DNA from 2 places in the Virgibacillus alimentarius genome. Region 1 is predicted to be linked to the other one. Evidence: a T-box and tRNA genes for the amino acid it is inferred to sense, from the RefSeq annotation. Region 1 holds a T-box; the other holds one or more tRNA genes.
The links. A T-box is a leader RNA that pairs with one kind of tRNA and senses whether it is charged. The one in region 1 lies ahead of ileS (isoleucine--tRNA ligase), so its partner is inferred to be a tRNA-Ile.

Region 1 (12,184 bases):
TGGTGGAGGGAGGCACTCAGAAAGAAAACGTGTCATCATTGCCCCGTATTATGAAGATGTAACAGCTGCGTCTTTTAATCTTACACTTTTAGAAGGAAAGTACGCAGAAAAATTCGTCTCTTTATCACACCCAGATGTTATGGGGGCGTTTTTGTCCTTGGGAATTGAACGGAAAAAACTTGGTGATATTTTTGTTGAAAATGGGATGATACAAATTGTTGTAGCAAGTGAAATCGCTCCATATGTAAGTGTGAATTTAACCAATGTGAAAAATTCGAGCATCAATCTTGATTCAAAAGATTTATCTCATTTAATCGAAAGAGAGCTAGAGTGGATTGAATCTGATAAAACAGTGTCTTCTTTGCGCCTAGATGCTATTGTAAAGGCAATCTATCATTTATCACGGAAAGAGGCCGCAGATTTTATTGAAAAAAAGCTCGTAAAAGTAAATTTCAAAATTGTAGAAGACGGAAAAATGAATCTTGAGTCTGGAGATATGATTTCTCTTCGCGGCAGAGGCCGAAGCAAACTCCTTCATATAAATGGGAGAACGAAAAAAAATAAGCTTAAAATCACTACCGCCCTTTTAAAATAACTGAAGTGGGTTGAAGGATTTCACCATTTTTTGTCGAATAAAAACGTGTAGATTAATTCTAATGAAGTAGAAGGAGGTGGCCAGTGTGCCATTAACACCGCTAGATATCCATAATAAAGAGTTTACAAGGAGTTTTCGCGGATATGACGAAGACGAGGTTAACGAATTTTTAGATCAGGTCATTAAAGATTACGAACTTTCAATTAGGGAAACAAACGATTTAAAAGAAAAAGTGGCTCAATTAGAGGAAAGGCTTAGTCATTTTACGAATATCGAAGAAACCTTAAATAAATCGATTTTGGTCGCTCAGGAAACGGCCGAGGAAGTAAAGGGAAATGCGACCAAGGAATCGAAACTCATTATTAAAGAGGCTGAAAAAAATGCGGATCGAATTATAAATGAAGCATTGAGTAAATCAAGACGAATCGCTATGGATGTAGAAGAATTAAAAAAACAAGCAAAAGTGTTCCGAACACGTTTAAGGATGTTGGTTGAAGCTCAGTTAGATGTAATTAGTACAAATGATTGGGAAGATTTATTTGATACAGAAATAAGCGATGAATTAGAAGAAGCGGGGAATAAATAATAATTGATAAAACTTGACGTTCACTGCAAATTTACATATAATTCATACTAAAAAACTATATTTAAATAAATACAATGATGGAGACAGTATAAAGGTATGATCTGAAAAGCGAGTCAGGAAACGGTGAAAGCCTGATGCAGAGAAACTTTTAGAATATCACTCTGGAGTAGTCGTTCGAAATCAGTAGAAATGGCCGTCCTATTCACGTTACGAGTATAGAGTGAATTTAAAACGTTATTTTAAATTTATAAGGGTGGTACCGCGAGTCTTCTCGTCCCTTTTTAGGGATGTTGAGGACTTTTTATATTTATATAATATATATGGATAAAATTAAAGGAGGAAAGCAAGATGGAATACAAAGATACACTAGTTATGCCTAAGACTAAATTTCCAATGCGCGGAAATTTGCCAAATAAAGAACCAGTTCGCAGACAGCAATGGGAAGAGAATAACATCTATGAAAAGGTTCAAAACAAAACAAAAGGAAGACCAATATTTATCCTGCATGATGGTCCTCCATATGCTAATGGTGATTTACACATTGGGCATGCTCTAAACAAAATTCTGAAGGATTTCATTGTTCGTTATAAATCAATGACTGGTTTTCATGCTCCTTATGTACCTGGATGGGATACACATGGGCTTCCAATAGAAACAGCTTTGACAAAAAAGAAAAAAATAGATCGTAAGAAATTAGACATTGTTGAATTTAGAAAAATGTGTACAGAATATGCAATGGACCAATTAGATAATCAGCGCACCCAGTTTAAACAATTAGGTGTTCGTGGAGACTGGGATAATCCTTATATAACATTGACAAAAAATTATGAAGCAGCTCAAATAAGAGTGTTTGGAGAAATGGCCAAAAAAGGTTATATTTACAAAGGCTTAAAACCAGTATATTGGTCACCTTCTTCTGAATCTGCATTAGCTGAAGCAGAAATTGAATATCATGATAAACGTTCTCCTTCTGTTTATATTTCATTTGAAGTAACAGATGGAAAAGAGCTTCTTGAAGGTGGAGAAAAGTTTGTTATCTGGACAACTACGCCGTGGACAATACCGGCAAATCTAGGAATTAGTCTGCACCCGGAATTTGAATATGCTGTTGTAAATGCAGGGCAAGATAAATATATAGTTGCACATGACTTGTTAGAAACGGTTTCGGAAGAATTGGGATGGGATAATCCTGAAGTACTTAAAACGTTTAAAGGAAAAGAGGCAGAACAAATCATCACCAAGCATCCGCTCTATGATCGTGATTCGATTATTATGTTAGGTGATCATGTTACGATGGAAGCGGGAACTGGTTGTGTTCATACTGCACCGGGTCACGGGGAAGATGATTTTTATGTAGCACAAAAATACGGAATCAAAGCATTATGTCCAGTCGATGAGAAAGGTGTTCTAACAGAAGAAGCTCCTGGATTTGAAGGGCTTTTCTATGATAAAGCGAATAAATTAATCACAGAAAAGCTGGATGAAGTTGGTGCGTTATTAGATTTAAAATTCATTACACATTCTTATCCACATGACTGGCGTACAAAGAAACCAACTATTTTCCGTGCGACATCTCAATGGTTCGCCTCGATTAAAGATTTTCGTCAGGATATTTTAAAAGAAATAAAAGAAATTAACTGGTATCCGCATTGGGGAGAAACGCGATTATATAATATGGTTAGAGACCGCGAGGATTGGTGTATCTCTCGTCAGCGTACTTGGGGTGTTCCTATCCCAGTATTTTATGGTGAAGATAAAACACCTATTATCACAGATGAAACAATTGAACATGTTTCTAAATTATTTAAAGAACATGGTTCCAATATATGGTTTGAATGGGAAGTGAAAGATTTATTGCCAAAAGGGTTCAAATCAGAACATAGTCCAAATGGTACGTTTACAAAAGAAACAGACATTATGGATGTGTGGTTCGATTCTGGTTCTTCTCATGAGGCCGTATTACTAGAAAAAGAAGATCATCGCCGTCCTGCAGATGTTTATTTAGAAGGAAGTGACCAATATCGCGGTTGGTTTAACTCTTCTTTATCAACAGCTGTTGCAGTGACTGGAAAAGCTCCATATAAAACTATCATTAGCCATGGGTTTGTATTGGATGGCGATGGAAGAAAAATGAGTAAATCATTAGGAAATATTATGCAGCCAAACAAAGTATTAAAGCAGCTTGGGGCAGATATTCTACGTTTATGGGTAGCTTCTGTTGATTATCAGGCTGATGTTAGAATTTCAAATGATATATTAAAACAAGTTTCAGAAACTTACCGTAAAATCAGAAATACCGTTCGATTTATGCTTGCGAATACAGCTGATTTTGATCCGAAAAAAGACAAAATCAACGAAGCGGATTTAGCAGAAGTAGATCGATACATGCTTCATTGCTTGCAAAACTTAGTATCAAAAGTACGTGAAGGCTATGACAAATATGAGTTTTCAACTGTTTATCACGAAGTTCATAATTTCTGTGCCAATGAATTAAGCTCTTTCTATTTGGACTTTGCTAAAGATATTTTATATATTGAAGCGGAAGATAGCAGCCGTCGCCGAAGCATTCAAACAGTCTATCACGAGATTTTAATTACTATAACAAAATTACTCGCACCAATTATTCCACATACAGCAGAAGAGATATGGGAATATATCCCAGGTGTGGAAGAAGAAAGTGTACAGTTAACAGATGTTCCAGAAGCACGGGAAGTTGCTGGCTTTGAAAACCAATTAGAAAAATGGGCTCAAATCATGCATGTTCGGGATGATGTTTTAAAAGCACTTGAAGAAGCGAGAAATGAAAAAGTTATAGGAAAATCATTAGAAGCGGAATTAACGATCATTCCAAAAGATGAAAAAACAAAAGAAATATTAACAAACATTCAAAACTTGCATCAATTGTTTATCGTATCAAGATTAAATATCAGTGATGCAAATGATCGTGCAAAATCCTATCAATATGTTGACATCCTAGTCGAAAAACATCCTGGTGAAAAGTGTGAACGTTGCTGGATATCTTCGGAAACAGTTGGAGATGATAAAGACTACCCAGAGTTATGTACACGCTGTGCAACGATCGTTAAAGACCATTATTCAGAAGCTTAAACATCTATAAAAATATCCCTCTCATCATAGAGGGATATTTTTGGCTAAACGAGCACTTTTTTATTTCTTGTGGTAAAATGCTTGGGAAGAGTTTGTTAAGAATCGGAGGACAGGGTATGTACTGGTATTATGTGATTACGATTGCTATCATTGGCATTGATCAATTGTCTAAGTGGATGGTTGTGAAAAATATGGAAATATATGATCAAATTACTGTGATCGAAAACTTTTTTTATCTGACGTCTCACCGCAATACAGGTGCAGCATGGGGAATATTAGAGGGGAAAATGAATTTCTTTTATATTATAACGGTCATTGTTGTTATCGGTGTTATTTTTTATTTACATAAATATGGAAAGGAAAACAAATTATTGGCTGTTTCGCTCAGCTTTGTTTTAGGTGGTGCGATCGGGAACTTTATCGATCGAATTCTTCACAAAGAAGTTGTAGACTTTCTGGATTTTATTATTTTTAACTATGATTATCCTATTTTTAATATAGCTGACTCAGCATTAGTTGTTGGTGTAATTTTGCTCTTAATTTTTACTTTTATGGATGAAAGAAAGGAAAGGGTACATCATGACACAACAAAATTATAAAGTATTACCTGAACAGCATCACATGAGAATAGATAAGCTACTGGCGGTCATTAATCCAGAATATTCACGTTCTCAAATCCAGTCATGGATTTCTCAAAAATTCGTAACAGTAAATGAAAAAGTGGTAAAACCTAATTACAAATGCGCTGAAGGAGATAAATTAAAATGGAAAGTCCCCGAAAAAGAGAGCTTTTCCGTTGAAGGGGAGGATATCTCCCTTTCTATTTTATTTGAGGATGAGGATCTATTAGTTGTTAATAAACCTGCTGGAATGGTTGTACACCCCTCTTTAGGACACCAAAGGGGAACCCTTGTGAACGCATTGCTTTTTCATTGTGACCATCTTTCAGAATTAAATGGAATAGAACGGGCAGGAATAGTCCATCGTATTGATAAAGATACAAGTGGTTTGTTAATCGTAGCTAAAAATGAAGCAACGCATATTCATTTGGCCGAGCAGCTAGTAGCGAAAAAAGTAGAAAGAATTTATGAAGCTATTGTTCATGGTGTTATTGATCATGAAAATGGATTAGTTGATGCACCAATTGGAAGGGATCCTAAAGATAGGCAAAAAATGGGAATTGTTGACCAAGGCAAACCGGCAATTACTCACTTTCATGTACTTAAGCGTTTTAAGAATTTCACACATATTAAATGTCAACTAGAAACGGGAAGGACACATCAAATCCGTGTGCATATGAAATATATCGGACATCCATTAGCAGGAGATCCCAAATATGGTCCTCGAAAAACTTTTGATATTGGAGGACAAGCTCTGCATGCAAGAAGTATAGGCTTTACTCATCCAACAACAAAGGAATGGATGCATTTTAAAGCAGAAGCTCCATCCAAATTCCAGGAGCTGTTGACTCAATTAGAAAAAATGTATTGACAAATAGAGACATGTTTGACATAATTAATAAAGAAATGAAATGATCCTTTAATTCTAGTCCTGTGAGGCTAAAAAGGAAACGGCGTTCATATGTAGAAATACATATGTCTAAATACCTTTTTTCCTCTTGGAAAAAAGGTATTTTTTTGAACCGATTCCTAAGTTTGAGGTGAAATGAATGAAGAAGAAAACTGAAATCCTTGATCAGCCAGCAATTAATCGGGCATTAACACGAATTGCACATGAAATTCTTGAGAAAAACAAAGGGGGAGAAAACCTTTTATTAGTAGGAATAAAAACAAGAGGCGTTCCGATCTCAAGGAGAGTTCAAGAAAAAATTAAACAAATAGAAAATATTACGGTACCAATCGGAGAACTAGATATTACTTTATATCGAGATGATTTACAACGAGTAACTGAGAATGAGGATCCAGAGTTAATAGAAACAAATATTGAAGAAGATCCTACAGGAAAGAAAGTAATCCTAGTTGACGATGTATTGTATACTGGACGCACAGTTAGAGCTGCGATGGATGCTGTGATGGATATAGGAAGACCATCGCAAATGCAACTGGCAGTCCTTATTGACAGGGGGCATCGGGAATTGCCAATTCGGGCCGATTATGTTGGTAAAAACACCCCGACATCTGAAAAAGAAATTATCGGTGTTCAATTAATCGAAATAGACGATCGGGATGAAGTTTCTTTGTACGAAAATTAAATCGTATGACCTTTAATTAAATCCAGAGAGGTTTAAAAGGTTGCCAAGATACGTGTTAACACTATACGTATACCTCTTTGCGACCTTTGCAAAGAGGTTTTTTAATGGATTAAATAAGAACAACACGAAGATTGCGTGAAACCTGGGCAAGACTAAACCAACTTTTGGAGGGATACCAATGCGACATTTTATATCGGTCAATCAGCTAAGTAAGGAAAACATCATCTCATTAATAGAAACTGCTGAAAAATTTAAACAAGAGCAATACTACATTAATCAACAAATATTTGCGGCTAATTTATTTTTCGAACCGAGCACGAGAACAAAAATGAGCTTTATCGTAGCACAAAAGAAATTAGGTTTAGAAGAGCTGGATTTTCATAGTGAAACATCTAGCGTGCAAAAAGGGGAGTCGCTTTACGATACAGCTAGAACATTTGAATCGATTGGTGCACAACTGCTTGTTGTTCGGCATCCTGCAGATAATTGGATTAACGAAATAAATGCTAATGTTAATATACCGATTATTAATGGGGGCTCTGGTAAGGAAGAACATCCAACACAATGTATGCTAGACCTCCTAACAATATATCAGGAGTTCGGTTATTTTGAGGGCTTAAATATCGTTATAGCCGGCGATATTAAACATAGTAGAGTCGCAAGGTCCAATGCAAATGCATTAAAAAAACTTGGTGTTAATGTGTATCTATGTGCAGCACCAAACTTTGAAGACAATACATTAGATTTTCCTTATGTTACTATGGATGAAGCAGTAGAGCTTTGTGATGCGTTAATGCTTTTAAGAATACAGCATGAAAGACATAAGAGTTCAAGTGGTAATACGTATCATTACTTGGAAAATTTTGGTTTAACGAAAGAACGGGAAAGAAGAATGAAATCTCATGCAATCATTTTACATCCTGCACCAGTCAATCGTGGGGTTGAAATGGATACAGATTTAGTAGAATGTGATCGGTCTAGAATCTTTAAGCAAATGACAAATGGTGTCTACATGAGAATGGCAATCATTATAAAACTATTACAAGAATGGGGGATACTTCATGAGCATGCTATTGAAAAACGCCAAACAATTACTGCCTAACAATGAAGTGAAAGCCTGTGACGTATTTATCGATAAAGGAAAGATTAAACAAATTGGAGAAAATTTATCAATAGATTCAGAAGAAGTAATCGACTGCGGTGGTCAATTACTTCTACCAGGTTTTATTGATGTGCATATCCATTTGCGCGAGCCGGGTGGAGAACATAAAGAAACAATCAAAACTGGCACACGAGCTGCTGCAAAAGGAGGCTTTACAACAGTTTGTGCGATGCCAAATACTTCTCCAGTTCCGGATAATCAAGATACGTTAAACAAGCTGCACGAGAAAATTAAAACAGACGCCTTTGTACGTGTTTTACCATATGCAGCAATTACTAAAAATTTACAGGGAGAAACATTAACGAATATAACGGAACTATCTCAAGCAGGTGCATTTGCATTTACCGATGATGGTGTAGGAGTACAGACGGCTGATTATATGCTACGCGCTATGAAAGAGGCAGCTAGTAATAATAAAGCGATTGTAGCCCATTGTGAAGACAATTCGATTGTTTATGGCGGTGTTGTTCATGACGGTGAAATAAGTGAACGTTTAAATCTACCTGGCCTTCCGTCTCTGAGTGAATCAGTACAAATTGCGCGTGATGTTTTATTAGCAGAAGCTGCAGGGTGCCATTATCATGTCTGTCATGTTAGTACGAAGGAATCGGTACGTGTAATTCGTGATGCAAAAAAAGCAGGAATTCATGTGACAGCTGAAGTAACCCCGCATCATCTCTTATTAAATGAACAAGACATCATAACAGATGATCCAAATTTCAAAATGAATCCACCACTCAGGGGCAAAGAAGATCAAGAAGCATTATTAGCCGGGTTACTTGACGGGACAATTGATTTTATTGCAACAGATCATGCGCCACATGCTCAGGAAGAAAAAGAAATTGGTTTCTTGCATGCTCCTTTTGGAATTGTAGGGTTAGAAACAGCGTTTCCTTTACTCTATACACATTTGGTTCAAACAAAGAAAGTTCCATTGAATCAATTAGTTGATTGGTTAACAAATAAACCTGCAGATGTATTTAACTTACCTTATGGAAAAGTAGAAGAAAATGCGATTGCAGATCTTACTTTAATTGACTTAGATAGAGAAATAAAAATGAATAAAGAAGAATTTTTCTCTAAAGGTAAAAATACTCCTTTTCACAATTGGAATGTAAAAGGAACTCCAGTATTAACAATTGTTGAAGGAAAAGTTGCCTTTCGAAAGAGTGTCTTTGCCTAACTACGAATATTAAACGAAAGAGGTAGGTTTATAATAAATGTTAAAAAAAGTTGACATGCAAATAAGAAAAACGAATGTTATTGCACTTGATACTGTTGAAATGGTATTAAAAAGTACCTATATTAGTCAAACGGCAGTACCGGGGCAATTTCTTCATGTAAATGTTCCTGGTCATACACTAAGGAGGCCTATCTCAATAGCCGATGTAAATAGGGAAACCGAAACAATAACAATTTTATTTAAAACGATTGGATCCGGTACAAAAAAACTCGCTTCTTATCTCCCAGGTATGAAAGTAAATGCACTTGGTCCTTGTGGAAAAGGATTTCCCATTGATAATGAAGTTCCTTCCAATGTTTTATTAATAGGTGGTGGAATTGGTGTTCCACCGTTATACTATTTAGGCAAAACACTAGCAAAAAAGAATATAAATATGATTTCGGTATTAGGATTCCAAACAGCGATCAATGTTTTTTATGAAAATGCATTTAGTCAATTTAGCGACACGCATATTGTTACGAATGATGGAACTTACGGTGAAGCAGGGTTTGTTACTGCCGTTTTAGATAAAATTGGTGATTATGACCGATATTATGCATGTGGACCATTACCAATGCTGCAAGCTATTACAAAAGAGCTGGATCATAAAAGCGGATATATATCTTTAGAGGAACGCATGGGCTGTGGTGTAGGCGCATGTTTTGCCTGTGTGATACCTACAGATGATCATGGCGGTTATAAGAAAATATGTAGAGATGGCCCTGTTTTTAAAGCACAGGAGGTTTGCTTATGATGGACTTAACAGCTCAATTACCTGGGTTAAACTTGAAAAATCCGATCATGCCAGCATCAGGATGTTTTGGATTTGGGCGCGAATACAGTGAGTTTTATGACTTAAGCAAATTAGGTGCTATTATGATGAAAGCAGCAACTGGTGAGGAGAGACTAGGAAATAAGACACCCCGAGTTGCCGAAACTCCTTCTGGAATGCTTAATGCAATCGGTTTGCAAAATCCCGGTGTGGATAAAATAATTGAAACAGAAGTCCCTTTTTTGGCAAACTATGATATTTCACTGATTGCTAATATTGCGGGGAGTACAATAAAGGAATATGAGAAAGTAGCCAGTGCCTTCAATGAGACAGATAAAGTCCATGCATTAGAATTAAATATTTCCTGTCCCAATGTAAAGGAAGGCGGAATTCAATTTGGAACAGACCCTTCTATGGCTGCTGAAGTGACTAAAGTAGTTAAAAAAGCGAGTAATCTGCCAGTATATGTAAAGCTATCCCCTAACGTATCAGATATCATTGCGATGGCAAAAGCAGTGGAAGAGGCAGGAGCAGATGGTTTATCAATGATTAACACGTTGACTGGGATGCAAATTCATCTCCCATCAAAAAAACCGATTATCGCTAATAAAACCGGTGGTTTATCTGGGGCTGCGATTAAACCAGTCGCTATTCGAATGATCTACGAAGTAAAACAGCATGTAAATATTCCGATTATCGGTATGGGAGGTATAAATACAGCAGACGATGTTCTTGAATTCCTTTTAGCTGGAGCAAGTGCTGTGGCAATTGGAACTGCAAATTTTAGGAATCCATTTATTTGTACTGAAATAATAGAGGCATTGCCAGAAGTGTTAAGTAAGTATGGATTTCAGTCTGTTCAGGATGCTGTGGGAAAGGGGCATGACATAGAGTGAATCGAATATATTTGGCGCTTGACTTTCCGTGTTGGAAAGAAGCAAAGCAATTTATCGAATGGAATGAATTAAAAGGTGTACCCGTTAAAGTTGGGATGGAGCTATTTTACAGAGAGGGCCCAGCTGTAATAGAAAGATTGAAAGACAATAATCATCCTATTTTTTTGGATTTAAAACTTCATGATATTCCAACAACTGTAAATAAAGCCATGAAGAATATTGCCAAACTAGGGGTTGATATGGTTAGTACACATGCAACAGGTGGAAGCGAAATGATACAAGCAGCAAAAGAAGGATTACTTTCAGGCTTATCTGATGGTTACAAAACACAATTAATGGCAATAACCGTATTGACTTCCATGGATAAAGATAGCCTAAATAATGAGCTGCTATTACCTGGTGAGGTCGAAGAAAATGTTGTTCGTTTTGCAAAACTGGCGGAACAAAATGGGGCAGATGGAGTTGTGTGTTCTCCTCACGAAGCCAAGCAAATTAAAGCCGCATGTGGTCCATCATTTTTATCCGTAACACCAGGAATTCGCCTGCAGTTATCTGAAAAGAATGATCAAAAGAGAATTGCAACACCAGCATATGCTCGCGAACATGGTGCCGATAATCTTGTTATAGGTAGAAGTATTACAAAAGCAAATGATCCATATGAAGCATATCAACAAGCAGTCAAGGAGTGGAAACATGGAATTAAATCATGAAATTGCGAGAGATTTGCTATCGATACAAGCTGTACAAATTAAAACAGACAGTTATTTTACATGGACGTCTGGAATAAAATCACCAATATATTGTGATAATCGGTTAACGATGTCTTATCCAGCTGTTCGCAAGAAAATAATGAAAGCATTTATCCAAAAGATTAAAAAGATGGATGAAAAACCTGATGTAATTGCTGGGTGTGCAACAGCAGGGATTCCCCACGCTGCTTGGTTAGCAGAAGGAATGGAATTACCCATGATCTATGTTAGATCTAAACCTAAAGGGCACGGTAAAGAAAATCTAATTGAAGGTACATTGGAAAAAGGACAAAAGGTTCTTGTAATTGAAGACTTAATTTCAACAGGTGGATCATCCATTAAAGCAGCACAAGCTGTACAGGAACATGGCGGAAAAGTAATAGATATTTTATCCATATTTACCTATGGATTGGATAAAGCAAAGCAGCAATTTTTAAATGCGCGTCTATCTTATCAAAGCCTAACTAATTACGATGAAGTACTTCACATTTTAGTAGAAGATGGGAAAATTGATGATAATGAAAGAAAACAATTAGAAGCGTGGAGAAATGAACTTTAAATAAACAAAAAATCACTTGTCTATATGGACAAGTATTTTTTATTTTAGCCAAAAAGTCTTTTACTTTCATTGTCTTTTCATCCCTTCATCATTTTTTTTTGAAAATTTTCTGGATTTTATTTTTTAGCACAAAATAGTCTGAAATGAGCTATAATTAGGATATATTTATCATAATTTCAAGGTAGGTTATTGAATTGAAAATAGATGATTACGATTTGTTATTGAGATTAAATGAAATAGGAACAGTTCGAGGTACAGCAAAACAAATTTTAATTTCTCAACCTGCTGTTACACAGCGATTAAAATATATAGAAGACTATTTT
Region 2 (12,184 bases), on a different contig from region 1:
AACTTAGGAACCACTATAACAGCCATTTTAGCATCACTTGGTGCGACAGTTGCAGCAAAAAGAGCTGCATTTACACATGTTATTTTTAATTTAATGGGTGCAGCTATCTTTTTAATTTTTCTAAGTTTATTTACAACGTTCGTGAGCTATTTACAAGGCCAATTAAATTTAAATCCGGAAATGACAATTGCATTTGCACATGGAAGTTTTAATATGGCCAATACAGTTATTCAATTTCCTTTTATTGGTATACTTGCATGGATAGTTACAAAAATTATACCGGGTGAAGATACAATAATTGAGTATAAGCCAAAGCATTTGGATCCTATATTTATTCAACAATCATCGACCCTAGCGTTAGATCAAGCAAAATCCGAAATTGTTCGCATGGGCGAATACGCATACAAAGGCCTCGAGGAGACGAATTTATATTTAACAACGCAACAGCAAAAATATTCGGAGATGGCTGTTCAAGTTGAGGGAGCTTTAAATAACCTCGATCGGGAAATAACGGATTATTTGATAAGCATTTCCAGTGGAACAATGACAGAATTAGAAAGTGCAAAACACACTTCACTTATGGACACCGTTCGCGATATTGAACGAATTGGGGATCATTTCGAAAATATCGTTGAACTGATTGATTATAAAATTTCAAACAAAGTTAATATTACAGAACAGGCACAAGAAGACCTGAATGATATGTTTGACTTAACGATTTTAACCGTAAAGCAGGCCGTTAAAGCTCTTGAGACAATGGATAGAGAAGAAGCGCTTGCTGTTGCACAAAAAGAAGATCAAATAGATAAAATGGAGAGAAATTATCGTAAAAAACATATTATTCGCATGAATGAAGGAAAATGTAACGGTTCAGCAGGCATTGTTTTTGTCGATATATTAAGTAATTTAGAAAGAATTGGTGACCATGCAGTAAATATAGCAGAAGAGGTACTGGATTAAATCGCATCATTTATGTATTTAAGAAAATAATTGAATTTTAGTATTGAAAACTATATAAGAAAGTGCTATAGTATGTATTGTTGTTTCTAAAGACAACAATACATACTAATTATTTAAAAAAATATTTTAAAAAATATTTCAAGAAAATAATTGACAGATCGTGTCGAACATGATAAATTATATTTCGTGCCTAACCAATATCAAAAAATATAAAGACATTATCTCATAGAGAAAATGTAAATTTGATTAACTAATTACTTGTTAAACTTTACCGATCTAGTTATAAGTAACCTTGAAGAACCAATTAACTGTAAATAAACATGTAGATGCCAGGGAAAAAGAACGATTGTTAATAGATACTAAAATCATTCCACAGTAGCTCAGCGGTAGAGCTATCGGCTGTTAACCGATCGGTCGTAGGTTCGAATCCTACCTGTGGAGCCTTATTTGGCGGTGTAGCTCAGCTGGCGAGAGCGTACGGTTCATACCCGTAAGGTCGTGGGTTCGATCCCCTCCGCCGCTACCAATCTACTTCATTTGGCGGTCGTGGCGAAGCGGTCAACGCACCGGATTGTGGCTCCGGCATTCGTGGGTTCGATTCCCACCGGTCGCCCCATTACATTAGTAAAATATTTTATTAAGGACCCTTAGCTCAGTTGGTTAGAGCTATCGGCTCATAACCGATCGGTCGCAGGTTCGAATCCTGCAGGGTCCACCATTATACGGAGGAATACCCAAGTCTGGCTGAAGGGGTCGGTCTTGAAAACCGAAAGGGGTGTCAAAGCCCGCGGGGGTTCGAATCCCTCTTCCTCCTCCATACATAAACTTGCTAAGATAAATAGAAATAATGGCTCGGTAGCTCAGTCGGTAGAGCAAAGGACTGAAAATCCTTGTGTCGGCGGTTCGATTCCGTCCCGAGCCACCACTAAATGACGTAACAAGCAAAAATGCTTGTTTTTTTTGAGGGTAATTTTTCTGAAATTTCATTGTTTATTTTATTGCTAGAAAAAGTATGTGAAAGCGTAGATCATCTTTCATCCAACTTACATTAATCAAGGACTTCAAGAGAATGCAAAATATTTGCATGAGTTGAAACGCTTTGGTACTCTTGATAAGTAAAGGTGAATAATATATCCTTTTACTTTAGAATAATTTTGAAGGAGGAAATTTAATCATGGCTAAATTTGAATTACCTGAACTACCTTATGCATACGATGCTTTAGAACCAACAATCGACAAGGAAACAATGAACATTCACCATACAAAGCATCATAATACTTATGTTACAAACCTAAATGGTGCTTTAGAAGGTAATGAAACCCTTCAATCTAAATCGTTAGAAGACCTTATAAGCAATTTAGAGAATGTACCTGAAAACATCCGTACTGCAGTACGAAATAACGGTGGTGGACATGCTAACCACAGTCTTTTCTGGAAAGTTCTATCACCAAACGGTGGAGGAAATCCATCAGGAGAACTTGCTGATAAAATTAATGGTAAATTCGGAAGCATTGATAAATTTAAAGAAGAATTCGAAACAGCTGCAAAAAAACGTTTTGGTTCTGGATGGGCATGGTTAGTAGTTAATAATGGTGAACTAGAAGTAATGAGTACTCCTAATCAAGATAGTCCTTTAATGGAAGGGAAAACGCCTATATTGGGGTTAGATGTTTGGGAGCATGCATACTACCTAAACTATCAAAACAGACGTCCTGAATATGTTTCTGCATTCTGGAATGTAGTAAATTGGGATGAGGTAGCCAAGAATTATAACAATGCTAAATAAGAATGAGTTTAAAAATACGAGGAAATATCCTCGTATTTTTTTATGCAAAAACAGCTATATTGGCTTTATATAAATTTTTTTGTGAGGGCTTTTTGTATATCTCATGCCGATTTGCTCACACTATTTAAAGAGAAAAAGGAGCCTTGAGATATGCAAAAAAAACTTAGTTTTTTATCAGAAAAAATGGATATTGATCGTGATTTAATTTTTTTGTTAATTATTGGAGGGCTCTATTCGTTAGGGCTTTTTCTTTCTAACACTTTTGTAAATGTTTATTTATGGAAACAAGCGGGTGACTATATTACTATCGCTGTTTATAACCTAGCTATATACCTGTTTCAACCTATTACTTTCATTTTGGCAGGAAAGACTGCAAAAAAAATTGATCGTATTATTGTATTAAGACTAGGGGTTATTTTCTTATCTGTATTTTTTATGAGTGTATTAATCATTGGAGAAAAGGCAGCTACTTATAATTTCATACTCGGGAGCCTGCTCGGTATCGGTTATGGATTTTACTGGCTTGCTTTTGATGTTTTAACATTTGAAATTACCGAACCAGATACACGTGATTTTTTTAATGGATTCCTAGGTGTCTTGCAATCTTTTGGAGGAATGGTTGGCCCGTTAATTGCTGGGTTTATCATTGCGAAAATGTCAGATAATACAGGGTATACGACAATATTTACGATTTCTTTTATTTTGTTTATCTGTGCTGTAGCCTGTAGCTTCTTTTTAAAACGGCGTCAAGCAGAAGGAAGCTTTCAATTTAAAAAAATTTTAAGAGAAAGGCACCATAATAAAAATTGGAACCGAATTTTATATGCCCATATTTTCCAAGGTTTAAGGGAAGGGATTTTCCTATTTGTTATCACAATCTGGGTATTTTTAGTGACCAAAAGTGAATTTGCCTTGGGTATGTTTAATTTACTTTTATCTGGTTTATCATTAGTATTTTATTTTATTGCAACGAAATTCATTAAACCCGCCCGAAGGAAGTTAGCTATATTAATTGGAGCTGCCATGCTGTACTTTTCACTTTATATCATTTTATTTCAAATTAGTTATACCAAATTGCTTATATATGCGATTATAATTGGTATTGCCTATCCAATTATCAGTGTACCGTATGTATCATTAACTTATGATGTAATCGGTAAGGCGCGGGATGCAAAAGATTTACGTGTTGAATATATCGTTGTCAGAGAATTTTTTGTGAATATCGGGAGAGTAATATCCATTAGTATTTTTCTTCTGACTGTTATCAATTTCTCTTCTGAACTGGCAATTCCTATATTGTTAATGATTTTTGGTTCAGGTCATCTTTTTATTTATTTATTTGTAAAAAATATATATTTGACTAGCTCCCCAGAAAAAGAAATCATGATAAAAGATCGAATAACTGATGAAAAAAATCGTTAAATGAGTTAGAATTTCATAAATTAAATGCTATAATAGGAAAGGATTTATATAGCTTTAGACAAAATGAGGGGAATAAATAGTGAAAAATAAAAAAAGAAAAAAAAGACCACAACTTCCTTTCCGTTTAAATATCATCTTTTTTATCGTGTTTCTACTATTCTGTGGCTTAATTCTTCAATTGGGAGTTGTTCAAATACTACATGGCGAAGGGTTTCAGGAAGAAATTGACCGTACAATTAAAGATACAACCAAAATTCCTGTGCCTCGTGGATTAATTGTTGATCGAAATCAAAATGTAATCGTAGACAATAAACCTTTATATTCAATAACTTATACACCAGCAAAAGGTACACAGGCTGAAGATAAATTAAAAGTAGCGGAAAAATTAGCGGAATATATATCGATGGACAGTAAAGAGCGAATCGATGGCTTAACTGAACGCAACAAAAAAGAGTATTGGTATTTAAAAAATAAAAAAGAAGCAGATAAACGCCTTTCTGAAGAAGAAGCAAATGAAATGAGTAATGCAGAACAATACGATACGATTTTAGACCGGATAACAGAGAAAGAAATTAGTGATTTTACAAAACAAGAACTTGAGGTAATGGTCATTAAAAAAGAGTTGGATAAAGCATATTCCCTAACTCCACAAATAATTAAAAACGAAGATGTTACTCCGAAAGAATATGCACGTGTTGCAGAACATTTAGACCAACTTCCTGGAGTTAATGCTACAACCGACTGGAATCGTTCCTATCCATTTAAGGATAGCTTTAAATCACTTCTAGGATCGATTACATCGCAAGAAGAGGGACTCCCTGCGGAAAAAATCGATTATTTCCTAACACGAGGTTATAGTAGAAATGATCGTGTTGGTAAAAGTGGTTTGGAAGAACAATATGAGGAAGTTTTACGTGGCAGAAAAGAGCAAGTGCAATATACAACAACGAAATCTGGACAAGTAATTGATTCCGAGGTTATTGTAGAAGGACAGCGCGGGAAAGATTTAGTTTTAACTATCGACATGGAACTGCAAAAACGCGTAGATAAAATTGTAAAAAAAGAGCTGAAAACAGCAATTCAAAAACACCCGCATGCAAACCGATTTTTGAACGATGCATTCGCTGTTGTCATTAATCCTCAAACTGGCGAATTATTAGCAGTGTCCGGCCAGCATTATGACCGTGAGGAAGGCAAGTTTGAAAATGCAGCCTATAAAGCATTATATGAGGCACATCGACCCGGATCGTCTATTAAAGGGGCAACAATAGCAGCGGGATATCAATCAGATGTTATTTCACCTGGTCAAACATTTTACGATGCCCCAATCAAGATAGCAGGTACACCAGAAAAAAGTTCTGTCTCTAACTTAGGATCCATTAATGATATAAATGCTTTAAAACGGTCTTCAAACGTATACATGTTTTATATCGCTATGCGCATGGGTGGGGAATATGATTATCAACGTGGAAAATCAATTCAATTTAATCCTGAATCCGTTCAAGAGATAAGGAATTATTTTCACCAATTTGGCTTAGGGGTTTCAACAGGAGTCGACTTTCCTTATGAAGCGACTGGGTATGTAGGACAAACACCACCTAATTTACTCGACTTTTCAATTGGCCAATATGATACGTACACAACAATGCAATTAGCACAATATATTTCAACAATTGCGTCAGATGGCTACAGAGTACGTCCTCATTTCGTGAAAGAAATTCGAGACCCTGATTCTGAAGGTGAGGGGACTGGCCCTATTCAAAAAAGTATTAATACGAAGGTACTAAATAAAATTGGGATTAAGGATGAAAATCTTAATCGAATTCAGGAAGGATTTCGTAAAGCCTTCCAGGAAACTGGAGGCACAGCTTCATCCTATTTTTCAGGAAAAGATTACGATCCTGCTGGTAAAACGGGTACTGCACAGCACGAAGTGTACGAGGATGGGAAAAAACTAGCTGAGACGGAAAATCTGACATTAGTCGGATATGCACCATTTGACGAACCTGAAGTAGCTTTTGCTGTCGTTGTACCTAATACGGGGAATGTAAGTGGACAACATCCAATTAACAATTTAATTGGAGAGAAGATTTTAGATGAATATTTTGACCTTAAAGAGGAACGAGATAAGAAAAGTAAAAAAGAGAATAATTAAAAAGGAAAAATCCTAAACAAAAGTTTAGGATTTTTATTAATTACTGCTATTTCGTAAGTTCTTCTGCAATTTCTTCTCTACTCATTTTATTATTCAATTTATGTTTTCCTAGCTGAATTTGTTGGCTGTAATCGTTTTTCTCTAAGTATTGATCAAATTTAGTTGCATCTTTAATAATATTATTTTCAGCTAAAGTCTCGCTGATTTCTGAAGGTAACATCCCAGACTCTATGTTAATTGTAAAAGTTTCTGATTCTGTTTGCGTTTCATCATTCTCTTTTTTGTTACCATTTTTCTCTGCCTTATTTTTCTTTTTAGAATTTGTTTGGTTTTTTTCTTTTTGCTTAGAACTACTGTTTTTGCTGTTATCTTGTTCATCATTTACAGATAGTGTGATATATTCATCTTCTGTAACAACGTGATACCCATCAGTTTTTATGGCTTCAATCATTTCATCGGTTGATAGATTATCTAAGTTTGCCTTTGATGTATCAAATTTATAGAATGCCAGTAATAAAATTGCAGCCGCTGTAAATAATCCTATAGCAAAATAACGAATAGGTTGTTTCATGTATATCCCCTCAATGAATATTAATATGCTTTCATATAGCTAATTGCTTATTTATTTTTGGAATAGTTATCTAGAGAAATATCATCAGAGAGAAGTTCCTCTTCTAAAACTTTGATTTTCTTTTTTAATTGATATGTATCTTGCATTGTTGAAATAGAGATTTGTTCTAATTGACTTTCCATCTCATCAAACCTATCTTTCATAAAAAAAGATAAAATAAATAACACAATAGCGACTATTACTAATGTCAAAATTACATAAATCATTATTTAACCTCCATTTTAGTCATTCCTTATTAAGTTATAACATAAAATGAAGGGAAGAACCATTATAAAATAGACATTCATGTAAATTTTTATTGAAAAAAGTAAAACATTAGTTTTTTTACTATATTGTCAAAACGAATGATTTATTCACGTCTTATGGTGGTCTGGTATAACTGTATCTGTATTAAGTAATTCTAATTCCCTAATTTGATCACTATATGTAAATTCCTTTCCAAACTTAATAATACTTAGTATAATACATTCTTAATATCATTATTATTATGCAATGCTTAGTGCCACTGACTTGATAATAAATCAACCAAGATAATGAGAGGGGTACTTGTCGAATGAAGTTAAAATTTATTTGGATATCGTTAATGAGTGCTATGTTGATATTATCCGGTTGTGAGGATAAGGAAATACCAATCGAGACAACATCGGAAGATACAAACAGTGCTCAATCAGAAAGTAACCAAAAGGATATTGATGATCATTTAGAGGAAGAGCGAGATAAAATTAATCAATATATGAACATTAATATGAACGACGCAATCGAACATCACAACAAAGCGATGGAAGCGATCGACAAAGCTCAAAATATGGATATCGAAAAAGAACAGTATGAGGTATTTATTAATGAAGTATTGCCTGAGGCCAAGAAAGCGTTAAGGGATGCAAAATCACTTAAAGCCAATTCAAATCCAAAAGATCTTGATCAATTAGAGGAAAAATTAGTCAAACCATTAAATACGTTTGTAAACTTATTAGAATACAAAGGAGAATTGATGAAAACCAAATCAGAACAGAAGAAAAAAGAATTAGAAAAAGTATATGAAGAACATGTGAAGAAATACATGGAAGAATTAAAATCTTACTATGACAAGCTTGAAGCTATTAAAAAGAAATATAATTTGGACTTTAATTTAGATAATATTAATGTCTTAAAAGAACAAATTAAACGGACCATTGAAATAGCAGAGTATTTGAAAGTTTCTTCTAAACATTTAAAGGAATTGATTGCATTCCAGCAAGAAGCATTGAATGCCTTGCATGCATTAATAGAAAATCAATCTACTTCTGGAAATAAGCTAACAGAAAAATTTACAGAGAGCCTTTTTCCAGAATTAGAAAAAATATTGGATAGAGATCGGACTCAAAATCTTAATCCAGAAAAATTAAGTGAATCTATTGATCAATTAAAAGAGGCCACTGAAAATAATTTAGAAGCATTGGAAATGCGGAAAAAAGGCATCGACAATAATAATACGGAACTGATTGAAAAATCCCGTGAAAAATATAAAGAATATGAAGAAAAAATTGATGAATTTCGTTCTAATCTAGAAGATGCAAAATCAAAAATAGATGACATTAAAAATAGAGCAGAGTAACTCTGGAATTCAGTCCATAATGTCATAAATTACGAAGCAAATACGAAACAATAACCTAATTTTTTAAGATGTATCTTGATTGTTTTCTAAAGATCTGCTATGATAATTAAGTCCGATGTGAAGATATAAAAGCTAAATGGCAAGTTTTCATGATTTGGAGGGATAAACATGCGAGTAAACATTACATTAGCTTGTACTGAAACTGGTGATCGAAATTATATTTCTACAAAAAACAAGCGTACTAATCCTGAGCGTTTAGAGCTTATGAAATATTGTCCACGCCTAAAAAAACATACATTACACCGTGAAACAAAATAATGATATGTTTAAATAAAACTCTTATCCGAGGATAGGAGTTTTATTTTTATTTATTTTCATTCCTACGATATACTTTTAATAAATGATGAGAAAGGTGATTTAGTTGGATAAAGAGCAGTTACGTAAATCAGCAATTATGTCACTAAAAAATATTTCACACCATGACAAAAAACAAATTGAAAATAAATTAGCCGAAAATTTAATGAATTCCACTTTATGGAAACAAGCAGAAACGATTGGAATTACAATGGCACAGGAATTTGAATGGAGTACAAAACCAATAATCAAAGAAGCATGGAATAATGGAAAAACAATTTGTGTCCCCAAATGTAATCCACAAAACAAACAACTTACGTTTTATCAATTACAAGACTTTAATCAATTAGAGATTGTCTATTATAATTTACTGGAGCCCAAACCAGAAGAAACAGAAGAAATAGTCAAATCGAACATTGATTTATTGGTTGTACCTGGCATTGTTTTTGATAAAAGAGGTTTTCGTATCGGGTTTGGCGGCGGCTACTATGATCGCTTTTTAACCGATTTTTCTAATAAAACCGTTTCAATAATAAGTACGATGCAACTTAGAGATCACTTACCGAATGATTCTTTCGATATCCCAGTGAATCATATTATTACGGAAAATGGCATTGTGTTATAGGGGGAGATTCCATGAATATTGAACGTTACTCTAGGCAAAGGTTATTTTCACCTATTGGCGATATAGGTCAGGAGCGTATAGGTAATTGTTCTATACTTGTTGTAGGAGTCGGAGCTCTAGGTACTGTACTTAGTAATCACCTTGTCCGCGCTGGAATTGGCAAGTTACGTATAGTAGACCGCGACTATGTAGAATATAGTAATCTGCAAAGACAAATGTTATTTGATGAAGACGATGTAGAGAAAGCACTGCCTAAAGCTGTGGCAGCTAAACAAAAACTAAAGAAAATAAATAGCGAAGTTCATATCGAAGCATTCGTTGAAAACGTTACAAATAATAATATCAATAAATTTATTGATGGAATTGATATTGTTCTAGATGGTACTGATAATTTTTCTACAAGATTTTTATTAAATGATATATGCTATAAAAGAGTTCTCCCATTTTCCTATGGTGGCGTTGTGGGGTCGCGTGGAATGTCTGCATTTTTTATTCCGAATGAAACACCTTGTCTGCGGTGTCTGACAAAAGAGGAAGCTGAAAGTGGACAAACATGCGATACAGTTGGAGTTATTGCTCCTGCAGTTGATATAGTATCATCAATGCAAGTTACAGAAGTATTTAAATACATAACAGGCAATAAAGCTCATTTAAGAAATACATTACAAACCTATGATATTTGGTACAATCAACAATATGAAATGAAGTTTCCTTCGCCAGACCCTAAATGTCCTACATGTCAACACGCTATATATCCATCATTACAAAGAAAGGCAACAGAAAATGAAACTGTATTATGCGGTCGTAATACGGTGCAAATTCACCAAAAATCGAATATGGATTTAAAAAAATCGGAAAAAAAACTAGCTCGTGTTGCAAAGACACAGCTTACACCTTTTTTATTAAAAGTACAGTTTAACAACGAAATAAATTTTGTGATTTTTCCAGATGGTCGTGTACTTATTCAGGGAACAGAAGATACAACGAAAGCTCGAAACTGGTATGACCGTTATATCGGCTCGTGATGCATAAAATATGACCTATTAGAAAACCCTACCTAATAACACCCTTGATTAAAATATAAAGGAGTTTTTAGGTTGAGAATAGTAGTCACTTTTGCAGTTCTGCTAACCATTATATCTGTAATTTATAAATGGCGATATAAGTTAATGAATATGATTTTGGCAATTACATTATTAAGAAAAATAGCAGTTACCATTACGATGAATATGCCTATAATTAAAAATAAACTTCTTCCTAACTTATTTAAGCGCCCAGCACATACTTATTCGGAATAAATAAAAATAGTTAAAACAGCTTCTTTTTCTTATTTGCAGAAAAAGAAGCTTTGTTTTGATATCATATATGTAGAGGGAGGGAGGGGAAATATGGCACTAGACGAAAAACTGATGTACCAACTGGCATACAATTTAGTAGCTAATAATGGTTATCATATCTTATACATAAACGAAAAGCAGGAAGAAATTTGGTTAGAAAAACTGGAACAGAAAACGTCTAAAATATTTCGATTTGTACACCAGGGGTTCGATTGGAAAAATTATTTAAAACAGGATATTGCTATTGTATTTCAGAAAATAAAAGCTGCGAAACATCTATTGCTTGGTAAGCATATTGAAATACACAATGTTTATATATCTCCATATTCTCCTGTAGATGACTGGGAAATGTTAAAAAAACCAATGCAGTTGAATGAAAAAAAATCAGTAAGAATGCAAGTGTATTACTTAGATGAACATCATTTTAATGATGAAAAAGAAAAACTTAAAAAAATCGTTGATATGTCTTCAGTAGAACCAGTTAAAAATAATCCGGATGAAGAAAGCATAAATAAATATAAAACGTATCTCGCCAACACCTATTATAATCAGCTACAAAGCACAGAAAATGTTTTATCTTACGGTAAACCTTTTTTCACTTATTTATTAATATTAATCAACACCATAATGTTTTTTCTCCTTGAACTGAATGGAGGAAGTCAAAATATAGCAACTTTAATTTATTATGGTGCCAATTATAACCCTGCTTTACTTGATGGACAGTGGTGGCGAATATTAACATCTATGTTTTTACATATCGGTTTTGCCCATTTGTTTATGAATATGCTGGCACTTTTTTATTTAGGCACCATTGTCGAAAAAATATATGGATCTTGGCGCTTTATACTCATTTATTTCATGGCTGGTGCAGGGGGTGGCTTAGCAAGTTTCGCATTTACAATTAGTGTATCTGCAGGAGCTTCTGGGGCTTTGTTTGGCTTATTTGGCGCCTTGTTATTTTTTGGGCTTATTTATAAAAAATTATTTTTTCAAACGATGGGAAAGGGATTACTTATTATCATCGGAATTAATTTGATATTTGGGTTTTTGGTGCCGCAAATTGATAATGGCGCACACCTAGGTGGGTTATTAACTGGATTTTTGGCTACAGCTATTATTTATCTTCCAAATAAGAAAAATTTTCTTGTCCAGGTTTCCGCATTGATAATTTATGTTCTAATAATTACGGGATTAGTCATACTCGGTGTAACATAATAATGAGGTAGGCAATAAGCGTATTTTTTAACATGCGAAAGAAGATAGATTGATTCACAAAACTTAAGTATAGAGATTAATGAGTAAATATAAAAGGGGGTAATA

Region 2: it has a tRNA-Ile gene. The T-box ahead of ileS (isoleucine--tRNA ligase) is inferred to sense a tRNA for this amino acid. The anticodon was not compared.

What each region holds. Positions count from the first base shown of each region.
Region 1 covers NZ_JAGIKX010000001.1:54,394-66,577, forward strand. Annotated here, with positions in the region: gene J2Z81_RS00290 (YlmH family RNA-binding protein) at 1-595, shown strand, start outside; gene J2Z81_RS00295 (DivIVA domain-containing protein) at 681-1,181, shown strand; T-box leader at 1,247-1,463, shown strand; gene ileS (isoleucine--tRNA ligase) at 1,530-4,289, shown strand; gene lspA (signal peptidase II) at 4,406-4,888, shown strand; gene J2Z81_RS00310 (RluA family pseudouridine synthase) at 4,869-5,780, shown strand; gene pyrR (bifunctional pyr operon transcriptional regulator/uracil phosphoribosyltransferase PyrR) at 5,959-6,501, shown strand; gene J2Z81_RS00320 (aspartate carbamoyltransferase catalytic subunit) at 6,680-7,603, shown strand; gene J2Z81_RS00325 (dihydroorotase) at 7,563-8,846, shown strand; gene J2Z81_RS00330 (dihydroorotate dehydrogenase electron transfer subunit) at 8,884-9,639, shown strand; gene J2Z81_RS00335 (dihydroorotate dehydrogenase) at 9,639-10,553, shown strand; gene pyrF (orotidine-5'-phosphate decarboxylase) at 10,550-11,263, shown strand; gene pyrE (orotate phosphoribosyltransferase) at 11,247-11,861, shown strand; gene J2Z81_RS00350 (LysR family transcriptional regulator) at 12,056-12,184, shown strand, end outside.
Region 2 covers NZ_JAGIKX010000002.1:22,947-35,130, reverse strand. Annotated here, with positions in the region: gene J2Z81_RS02305 (Na/Pi cotransporter family protein) at 1-960, shown strand, start outside; tRNA gene J2Z81_RS02300 (tRNA-Asn) at 1,330-1,401, shown strand; tRNA gene J2Z81_RS02295 (tRNA-Met) at 1,410-1,486, shown strand; tRNA gene J2Z81_RS02290 (tRNA-His) at 1,501-1,576, shown strand; tRNA gene J2Z81_RS02285 (tRNA-Ile) at 1,602-1,678, shown strand; tRNA gene J2Z81_RS02280 (tRNA-Ser) at 1,685-1,777, shown strand; tRNA gene J2Z81_RS02275 (tRNA-Phe) at 1,810-1,885, shown strand; gene J2Z81_RS02270 (superoxide dismutase) at 2,135-2,746, shown strand; gene J2Z81_RS02265 (MFS transporter) at 2,897-4,168, shown strand; gene J2Z81_RS02260 (peptidoglycan D,D-transpeptidase FtsI family protein) at 4,248-6,323, shown strand; gene J2Z81_RS15740 (endolytic transglycosylase MltG) at 6,370-6,894, opposite strand; gene J2Z81_RS02250 (hypothetical protein) at 6,942-7,160, opposite strand; gene J2Z81_RS02245 (coiled-coil domain-containing protein) at 7,508-8,548, shown strand; gene rpmG (50S ribosomal protein L33) at 8,717-8,866, shown strand; gene J2Z81_RS02235 (5-formyltetrahydrofolate cyclo-ligase) at 8,970-9,527, shown strand; gene J2Z81_RS02230 (ThiF family adenylyltransferase) at 9,539-10,552, shown strand; gene J2Z81_RS02225 (hypothetical protein) at 10,625-10,825, shown strand; gene J2Z81_RS02220 (rhomboid family intramembrane serine protease) at 10,916-12,079, shown strand.